Regions from separate parts of the Rhodococcus sp. NPDC056743 genome, predicted to be linked through region 2. Evidence: riboswitches for the same ligand, from Rfam matches in the RefSeq annotation. Region 2 holds a riboswitch; the other holds the start of a gene.

Region 1 (4,390 bases), on a different contig from region 2:
CACGGCCACCGTGGGAGCGAGGGCACGCAAAGCCAAGGGCTCCGCGACGGGGGAGGCAAGAACCTCGGCCAGGAGAGAGGCGTCCTCGCATCGGATGAACGACGCCGCCACACCCGCCCGCAACCGGCCGTGCCTGCGGGCGACATCGTCGATGAGGTACGACAGTGATTGCGGTACCGGAGTTTTGGACTTCGAGCTGAACATGGTCTGCAGTTCCGTAGCAGTCAATCCGGCGTCGAGCGCCCGGCGGATGCTGTTCTCACTGATGCGGTACATGGACGCCGCACCGGCCGATTCGATATCGGCCACCAAGGTCACCTGCTCGAGCAAGTCCGGTACCAGCGGACCGGGAGCGACCAACGTCAAGTCGGCCTGCACCAGGATGTAGTCGATCGGTTTCGGCAGCGCCGCCGCCATTTCGGCTTCGGCGTCGCCGCCGTGCAACATCGCCCGGCCCGGTGAACTCAGCGCGCCCCGCGCGACCAATCCGAGAGCCGACGCCTCCGCCAGGGTGTTCTCGACTGCAAACGTCCGAAGCCGCCCGCTCCGTCGGGGATGACGCCACGCAAGCAGACGGCTGACCTCGGCGGGCGAGGCACTCTGTCCACTGTCGAGTTCGGCCAAGAGTCCGAGAATCGACGCCCGGTCTCGCGGTGCAGACGGCGCACGCCCTTCCTCCGCCAGAGCAGCGATCGGCTTGTCGGACGGATCGCGCATCCCGATCATCCAAGGGACTCGGGGGACGTCGATCCACGCCGACGCCAGGACCTCCCACTTCCGGGCCGTCGTCGAGTTGAGCCAACCGTCGACCGTCATCGTCGGAGTCCAGTAGTCGTCCGCAGTGTCGGACGCAGGCGCGGGGTCCGGGGTGCCGCTGGCAATCAGCCCGGCGGCGGCGAGGAGTTCGACCACAAGATTGAGCCGACTCTCGTCGAGATCCGCGGCCTTCGCGATCCGCCGCAGTTCACGCACACCGAGTCCACCGGCGCGCAGTGCCGGGGCCGGTGCGGCGCCCAGAACGGCAATCACGTTTTCGCTCTGGCGAACCAACTCGAGTGCTTCACCCGCGGCTGCCGCATTCACGTCGGCAGGTTTGAGTTTGTCGCCGGTGATCACCGGCGCGGTCAGTGTTGTCGGATCGAAGACCGGTTCGCCGCGAATGACCTGTCGTACCGTCGCCGGCAACTCCACCGTCTGCTCGTCCAGCCACCGGAGTAGACCAGCCGCCAGGAGTTTCTGCACAGGACGATCTGCGGGCGTTTCAGGAGCCGCGTCGCGGGTTCGGCCGATGGGGCTCGAGTTGGCCAGGGTCTCGAGCAGACCACGTTCGCGTTCACCGAGCGAATTGAGCGCCGCGGTGATCTCGGCTTCCGACATGGACTCGGCGGGTTCGAGAGCGCGGCCCAGTCGCCACGGAATCGTGTCGATGGCAGCCGGGACGATACTGATCGGATCCGTGCCCCAGATGAGCGCATAAGCCCGCATCTTCGCAAGCGACGAGTCGACTGCCTTCTTGGTGACCTTGCCCTTGCCGGTGAGGGCGCGTGCAGCGAGCGCGTCGTTCAACTCCGCGCGCGTCATGGGGGTTTCCTCGGCACCGGCGAGCGCCAGGAGTTCGAGAAGTCCGAAGTCCAGTGTGTCCAGCTCGTCGGCTGCTCTGCTGACCGACGCGCGTTGCTGCGCGCGTCCGCCGAGCACCACCATCGTGCTCGGCGGTGGCACTGCCAGATCCGGCCGCAGACGCAGCAGTTCCGTCAACTCGGCGTCAGTGCGCGCCGACAGCCATTCGGTCAAACTGTCGGCGCCGGAAGTGCCCGCCTGGGTGCCACGTATTTCGGTCATCAGGTATCAGATTAGAGACCTGGTATGTACGGCGTAACGGAGTCCTGTCAAAATGGCTTCGTGGCCAACAATTCGAAGCAGCACTATGTAGATCCAGGATGGCCGGAAACTGCAGACGGAGATCACGCAGTGACCGAATTGTCATCGACCCGCTCCGGTGGACTTTCACCGTTCGGCGAGGACACCACCTTCCCGTTACCGGTGGAGTCACTTCCTTACATCCACCCGTACACCGTCATCAACCGCTAAACCAGCTACGACGAAGGCCCGCACCGAATCGGTGCGGGCCTTCGTCGTAGCTGGGGGCGTTCGAGCGGAACGCGCAGTTCGCGTCCTACTTGAGGAAGGACTTCGCGGTGTCTGCTGCTGCGAGGATCTGGGGATCGACGACGATGCCGTTGGCCTCGGCAAATGCGATGGCCTGATCGATGGCGTCGGCGACCGGGTGTGCGACGGTCTGAGCGACCTGCTGCGCCGGTGCGGCGGGTGCGGCCGGTGTGGTGGCCGGAGCGGAACGCTGCGTTGCGCCGCTGCTCAGGCCGAGGCTGGAGGAGCAGGACGGCCAAGCGCCCCATCCCTGGTTGGCCAGCACGCGCTCGGCAACGACGATCTGCTGCTCGCGAGTCGCGTTGTTCGCGGTGGCTGCGTACTCGCCGCCGCCGTGTGCGTTCCAGGTGCTGGGGGAGAACTGCAATCCGCCCTGGTAGCCGTTGCCGGTGTTGATGGCCCAGTTGCCGCCCGCTTCGCACTGTGCGAGGCGATCCCAGTCGGAATCGGGGGCAGCGCTGGCGGTACCGGTGGCTGCGAGTCCTGCTACACCCATGATGGCGCCGGTGACGGCGACCTTGGCGACAGTGCGGCCTGCGGTGGTGGGCTTGCGATGGCGTCCGCTCATGATCGTGAATTCCTCTCCACACGCGCCTGCGAGGTCAGCTGTCGGGTTCGGGCTGAGAGGTTGCCCGGCCTCGCCTTTCCTGGCTGGAAAGGGTCTGGCTTCACCCCAAGGTTCGACTGTGTTGCTTGTCGAACCGGTGTCAGGTGGAGAACATTTCTGCTCTCACAGAGGACTGTGGGTCCCCCGTCCTTGTCCCTGGAATGCTCGAAAGTGGGAAGTTCCGGTACCCGCGGGACAAGGTTTGGCGCGGCGGGCCGGAGGTGGCCGGAGTTTCCCGGCCGGAATTCACGGTAACGGCTCTCACCGCTCATGTCACCATTTGATAACGCGGCGCGCCGAATGGGATACAAACCGGCAGCCAAAGCGCAGGAGACTCTTCCCAGGTAGTGAAGGATTCCGCAGTGAAGGGTCTCTTGTGGCTATTCCGTTATCCACTCGTAATGTGACGAAGGTCACACCGTTATCGGCGGGGGATTGGAAGCTAGGCGTAGTTCACGCGGTTGGCGTCGACGATCTCCTTGCCCAAAGGCATCAGTGAGATCGGAATCATCTTCAGATTCGCGACGGCCAAGGGGATGCCGATGATCGTGATGGCCATCGCCACTGCCGTGACAATGTGCCCGATCGCCAGCCAGATACCGGCGATGATCACCCAGATGACGTTGCCGATCATCGAACCGACACCGGCCGTCGGCTTGTCGACGACGGTCTTACCGAACGGCCAGAGGGCATAGATGCCGATTCGGAAGGCGGCGATACCGAAGGGGATCGTGATGATCAGAATGCAGCAGATGATGCCTGCGGCGAAATAACCCAAGGCCAACCAGAATCCACCGAAGACCAGCCAGATTACGTTCAGGAGAAGTCTCATGGTCGGTGACCTTTCGGTTGGGGTGATGGGAGATCAGCGGGCGCGACGACCCGCCCTCAAGGTGTAGACGATGGCCAGGAGAAAACCGACCGGACACGCCAGGGAGATCAGGTACAGCGCCAATCCGGGCGGTGTGTCGCTGAAGATGTTGATCGCGAAGATGGCGACGAGCGCGAGGAGTCCGATGAAAAACAACCCCATCGCGACTCGAAACAGGCCGTTTCGGGTGTCGGAAGTGCTCGGGTTCGGTTGAGTGTCCACAGCTACAAGGGTAGTGCCCAGCAAATGCGTGTGCCGAGACCGGTTCGTCACAGGTAGACTGTGAACCGACTGCGCGTCCCGTCAAGCAAGTTCGGGGCGCGTTCTTTTGCATTCTTCGACCGAAGGCATTTTCTTCGTCCGGAGTGATGTGAGCAGGACCATTGAGGCTCGTACGCGAGCCTTCCGAAAGTAGTGGGACGCACGTCCCAGACGAGTGATGAGCGGGTGAACGCGGTGCCTACCGGCAAGGTGAAGTGGTACGACGTCGAAAAGGGTTTCGGCTTTCTGTCGCAGGAGGAAGGGGAGGACGTCTATGTACGTGCGTCTGCCCTTCCTGAAGGTGTCGAGGGCCTGAAAGCAGGTCAGAAAGTCGAATTCGGCATGGCTGCCGGTCGACGCGGTCCGCAGGCACTGAGCCTGAAGGTGCTCGAGCCTGCCCCGTCACTGCGCGGCGCATCTGCGCAGCGACGTGAACCGGTTGTACGCAAGCACACACCGGATGAACTACACGGCATGGTCGA
Region 2 (4,390 bases):
GGGGATGTCGGCGACGGCCTGAGCCGTCTCCGGGATCCGGGCCGATTCGGCGTGGATCATGACGATCGCGTTGATCATGTCGCTCCTCTAGTCGCGCTGGGCAGTGCTGCGGTCGAGCTTATGTCCTCGTGTCGGTGCGTCCGTGCCAGGCATCACGACGGTTGTCTGTCGGCTCGGATTCGGTTCCGGCCTTGGCGAGTCGGCACCAGTCCTCCCAACTCCCCGCGCCGAATGCGGGCTCGGTGTAGCCCGACGAGGCGGAGACGATTCTGACGCCGTCCGATCCGAGCCAGCGCACCACGAGCGCCAGTTCCTCCGGTGGCGCTCCGCGAAGTGGTGAGTTGTCGGGAAGTGCGGTCTCGGCCGACGCGACGAGAGCGTCGACAACTGGCATGGGATGGGTGCCGGCACGGGCGAGGCCGGCGGAGGCGAGCCTGCCGGCGCGGATGACGGCCAATTCCCAGCCGCCTTCCGGCGCGGGTCGCGCCAGTACCAACTGATCCAGTGCAGCGACGGCGGCAAGCTTTTGGGTGCGTCGCACTGCTGCGGCAACTGCGGCCGTCCGGTCGCGCAGTCTTGCCGCGTTCTCGAACAGCGCGGTGTCCGAGAGTTGCTCGATGCGCTCCTTCATTCGCTGAAGAGGTGTGTCGTGTACGCCGGCGAAGAACTCTCGAACTTCTGCGACTGTGACTGCGTATCGGTCCGCGGTGTCGTCTCGAGGTGCCGGGCACGAGCTGAGTTCGCGTGCGGGGCAGGCAGGCCCGTGAACCGCGCCGTGGGGGATCCGCTTGGTGCAGGTTCGCAGGCCGGTGAACTCGCACACTGTCTCGGCGATCTCCTGTGCGCTCGCGCGCGAGGTGAACGGTCCGATCGAGTGTGGGGCGGGGGTACGCACCACGGACAGGCGGGGAAAGGCCTCGTCCGTGAGGACGATCCACCATCCGCGTTTGGGGAACTTGGAGCGTCGGTTGTAGGGCGGGGTGTGCGCAACGAGGAGTCGGAGTTCCCGTACGCCGGCTTCGAGAGCGTGAGCACACTCCACATGGTCGACCCGGGTGGCCAAGGCCACCATCTCCTTCATCCGGCCACGCGTCTCGGAACCGGTGAAATAGCCCCGGACGCGGCGGCGGAGGTCCACTGCCGTCCCGATGTACAGAGCTTCGTCGGACGGGCCACGAAAGAGGTAGACGCCGGGCCTTCGTGGGAGGTCTGCGGCGAAGGAACGTTTGGCGCGTTGGTGAGCCGAGATGTTGGGGAGATAGTCGATCAGCTCGCTGTAACTGTGTACGCCTTGATTGCCGACCCGATCTATCAAGCCGTGGAGCACGTCGACAGTGGCTCTGGCGTCGTCGAGCGCTCGGTGCGTCGGTTGGGTGGAGACGCGGAACAGATGCGCGAGCGCCGAGAGCTTCACGGAGGGGGCTTCGTCGCGGGTCAGGACACGTCTGGCGAGTTTGACGGTGCAGAGGACTTGGAACGGCGGCCACGGCCGGGCCGTGCGGGAGGCAGCCGCCTTGAGGAACCCGATATCGAAGGGAGCGTTGTGGGCAACGAGAACAGAACCCTTCGCGAACTCGAGGAAGGCGGGAAGGACGCGATCGATGCGCGGAGCATCGATCAGCATTGCGTCGGTGATGCCGGTCAGTTCCACGATGTAGGGCGGGATCGACCGCCCGGGATCGACCAGGGTTGCCATCTCGCCGAGTATCTGGCCGCCGCGAATCTTGACGGCACCGATTTCGGTGATCGAATCGGTGTCAGCGCTTCCACCGGTGGTCTCGAGGTCGACGACCACAAACGTCGTCTCGCTGAGCGGAGTGTCCAGTTCGTCGAACGACAGTTGACGGCCGATAGCCGGATCGGCGTCAGCGGCGGCGGCGGTGACAGCGTCGGCATGACTCACAGCGCAGGACAGTAGAGGGATGGTCCGACACGAATCGGCCACCGTGGCTGGAAGGACCTCCGAAAGTTGAATTCGGGACTATCGGGCGTCGGACACACTCCGGCATTTGGTCGCCCGTGACACAAAAGAGACGAGCGTCACAGTTGGGCGATTTTCGACGTTCGCCAGTGCCTTCGGTCCCGCCTTCGGGTGAGGTGGATCTGCCGGTGTTGCCTGCCGTGTGCCGACGTGTAATCCGCGTCGGACGAAAAGGGGCCTACCGGTACGTAAGTAGTGCTGATCTGGGACAAACCCCGGATTGCCGACCCTGATCGAATTGGTGCGATTCGTAAGAAGTGAGGGATGGCGTCACGGAAACCGGACGTATCGTTATCCCGTTGTGACCGTTTTGGCGTATCGAGCGCGACTGCGCGCAAATTCGGATGAATCGCGCGCGAATTCGGCGATGCGGTCGACATCGCCGCGATCATTTCGTAATCTTCCTGAGACCTAACGAAGTCTTGCCGGGCCACACAGGACCGGCATCGTCAGGAACCGCCTAATCGGGATCTCCGCGAGGAACCCGAACCGGGAACCCAAGTTTCACTGGGGTGAATCCCGCCTGGGGCGTAGCAAGCGTTATCGCTACGGACCACGCGGGTAGGGCTGATCTTCCCAGCCCGAACCCGTCAGCTAACTCGGTCGGCGGACGAATGGAAGAAATGGAGCACCCCTTAAAGTGGCGTCACAAAGTTTGAAGCGTTCGGCAACACTGGTTGTCGCCGGCGCACTTGCAGCCGGAGCCTTCGCTACCACCGCTGCGCCTGCCTCGGCAGACCCCATCACCATCCCCGGTGTCGGTACGTTCGACATCCCGGGCGTCTCGATCCCCGAACTTCCCGTGATCCCCGGTGTCACGGACAACCCCGCGTTTGCACCGATCGCACAGGCCGCACCCGTCGCTCCCATCTCCACCCTTGGTGAGCAGGCTGTTCGCGCCGCAGAGAGCAAGCTGGGCGCCCCGTACGTGTACGGCGCGGCAGGCCCGGACGCGTTCGACTGCTCCGGTCTGATCCAGTGGGCTTACAAGCAGGCCGGCCTGAACATCCCCCGCACGAGCTACGACCAGGCTGCTGCCGGTGTCGCAGTCGCACAGTCCGATCTCCGTGTCGGTGACGTCATCTCCTTCTACGGCGGATCGCACTCGGGCATCTACGCGGGCAACGGTAATGTCATCCACGCTTCGACCGCGGGTCAGCCCGTGAAGCTTGCACCCGTGTCGTCCATGCCGTACGACGGTGCTCGCCGCTTCTGATCCGGTGTCACTGATCGGGTACCTGTGAAGGTCGACCTGATCCACTTGAAAAGGGGCAGTTCCACTCTGCGCAGATGTGGGCCTCGAATCAGCTGATTCGAGGCCCACATCTGTTTTTCGGTTCTGGGGTCGGAAGCCGACGGGTTCTTCACACCGTTATCGCTACTGGCGAGTAGACACAAACGTATGCCATTCCGTAACCTGATCGAGACATTAGGCGCCGCGGACGGGTAGTGTGTGTAGTTGACATCTGGCTAACAGATTCCGACCCGCTCCCGCAGGTATCACCAGCAGGCATCACAAGACATGAGACGGAGAGTCGCGTTCCGTGGTTTCATCGAGTAAGTACAGCCGAGTTCGCATCGCACTGACGGTCGGTGCGCTGGCCATCGGGCTTGTCGCATTGCCCTCGATGCCCGCCACTGCAGACCCGGCGATCACGAATCCCACCGAGGCGCTCGAGAAGCTCGGTGAACTCGCCCGAGTGTCCGAGCAGACCAACGAGGCTTTGCACAACGCCCAGATCGATCTCGACGCGAAGACGTCCGTGCAGCTCGACGCGGAAGCTCGACTTGCCGAGGATCAGGGACGGTACGACGTGGCAAAGGCCAAGGTTGCCGAGGTCGCGCCCGCTGTGAACCGTATTGCGACGGCAAATTACCAGGGCGCGCGGACTAATCGGCTCTTTGCCTTGATGGTCAGCGATTCGCCGCAGCAGCTGCTCGATCAGATGTCCGCACTCGATGTCATCTCCAACGACGCGGCGGTGCAGGTCCGCCAGTTCAACGAAGCGACGCTCGACGCTCGACAGGCGGCGGATGCTTCGCAGCAGTCCGCGGATGCGGCACGAGTTGCGGCCGATCAGGCGAAGGCGCTCAGTGACGATTTGCAGCGCAAACAGAGTGAACTTCAGGCTCAGGTTGCCGAGGTGACCAAGGCGTTCGACGATCTGACCGACGCCGAACGTGTGCAGTTGAGCGGGTCGACCTTTCCGGACGGCGTCGACGCCGGCAAAATTCTAGCTAACTTGACTCCGGGGTCTGGCACCGCGGCATTGCAGGCCGGTTTGACCCGCATCGGTGATCCGTACGTCTGGGGAGCTACCGGCCCCAACGAGTTCGATTGTTCCGGTCTTGTCGTGTGGTCGTACAAGCAGATCGGCAAAACTTTGCCGCGGTCCAGCCAAGCGCAGG

The links. A riboswitch is a leader RNA that binds a small molecule or an ion and turns the genes downstream of it on or off. The one in region 2 is predicted to bind cyclic di-AMP.
Region 1: it holds a riboswitch for cyclic di-AMP, as region 2 does, so the genes downstream of both, ACFRFQ_RS25125 (transglycosylase family protein) here and ACFRFQ_RS20925 (C40 family peptidase) in region 2, are expected to answer to the same signal.

The regions. Positions count from the first base shown of each region.
Region 1 is NZ_JBHTZI010000011.1:166,489-170,878, reverse strand. It holds gene ACFRFQ_RS25135 (helicase-associated domain-containing protein) at 1-1,842, opposite strand, end outside; gene ACFRFQ_RS25130 (hypothetical protein) at 1,903-2,091, shown strand; gene ACFRFQ_RS25125 (transglycosylase family protein) at 2,177-2,737, opposite strand; cyclic di-AMP (ydaO/yuaA leader) riboswitch at 2,745-2,963, opposite strand; gene ACFRFQ_RS25120 (YccF domain-containing protein) at 3,219-3,608, opposite strand; gene ACFRFQ_RS25115 (hypothetical protein) at 3,642-3,869, opposite strand; gene ACFRFQ_RS25110 (cold-shock protein) at 4,104-4,390, shown strand, end outside.
Region 2 is NZ_JBHTZI010000009.1:28,999-33,388, forward strand. It holds gene ACFRFQ_RS20915 (Lrp/AsnC family transcriptional regulator) at 1-78, opposite strand, end outside; gene ACFRFQ_RS20920 (DEDD exonuclease domain-containing protein) at 119-1,903, opposite strand; cyclic di-AMP (ydaO/yuaA leader) riboswitch at 2,429-2,606, shown strand; gene ACFRFQ_RS20925 (C40 family peptidase) at 2,622-3,197, shown strand; gene ACFRFQ_RS20930 (NlpC/P60 family protein) at 3,526-4,390, shown strand, end outside.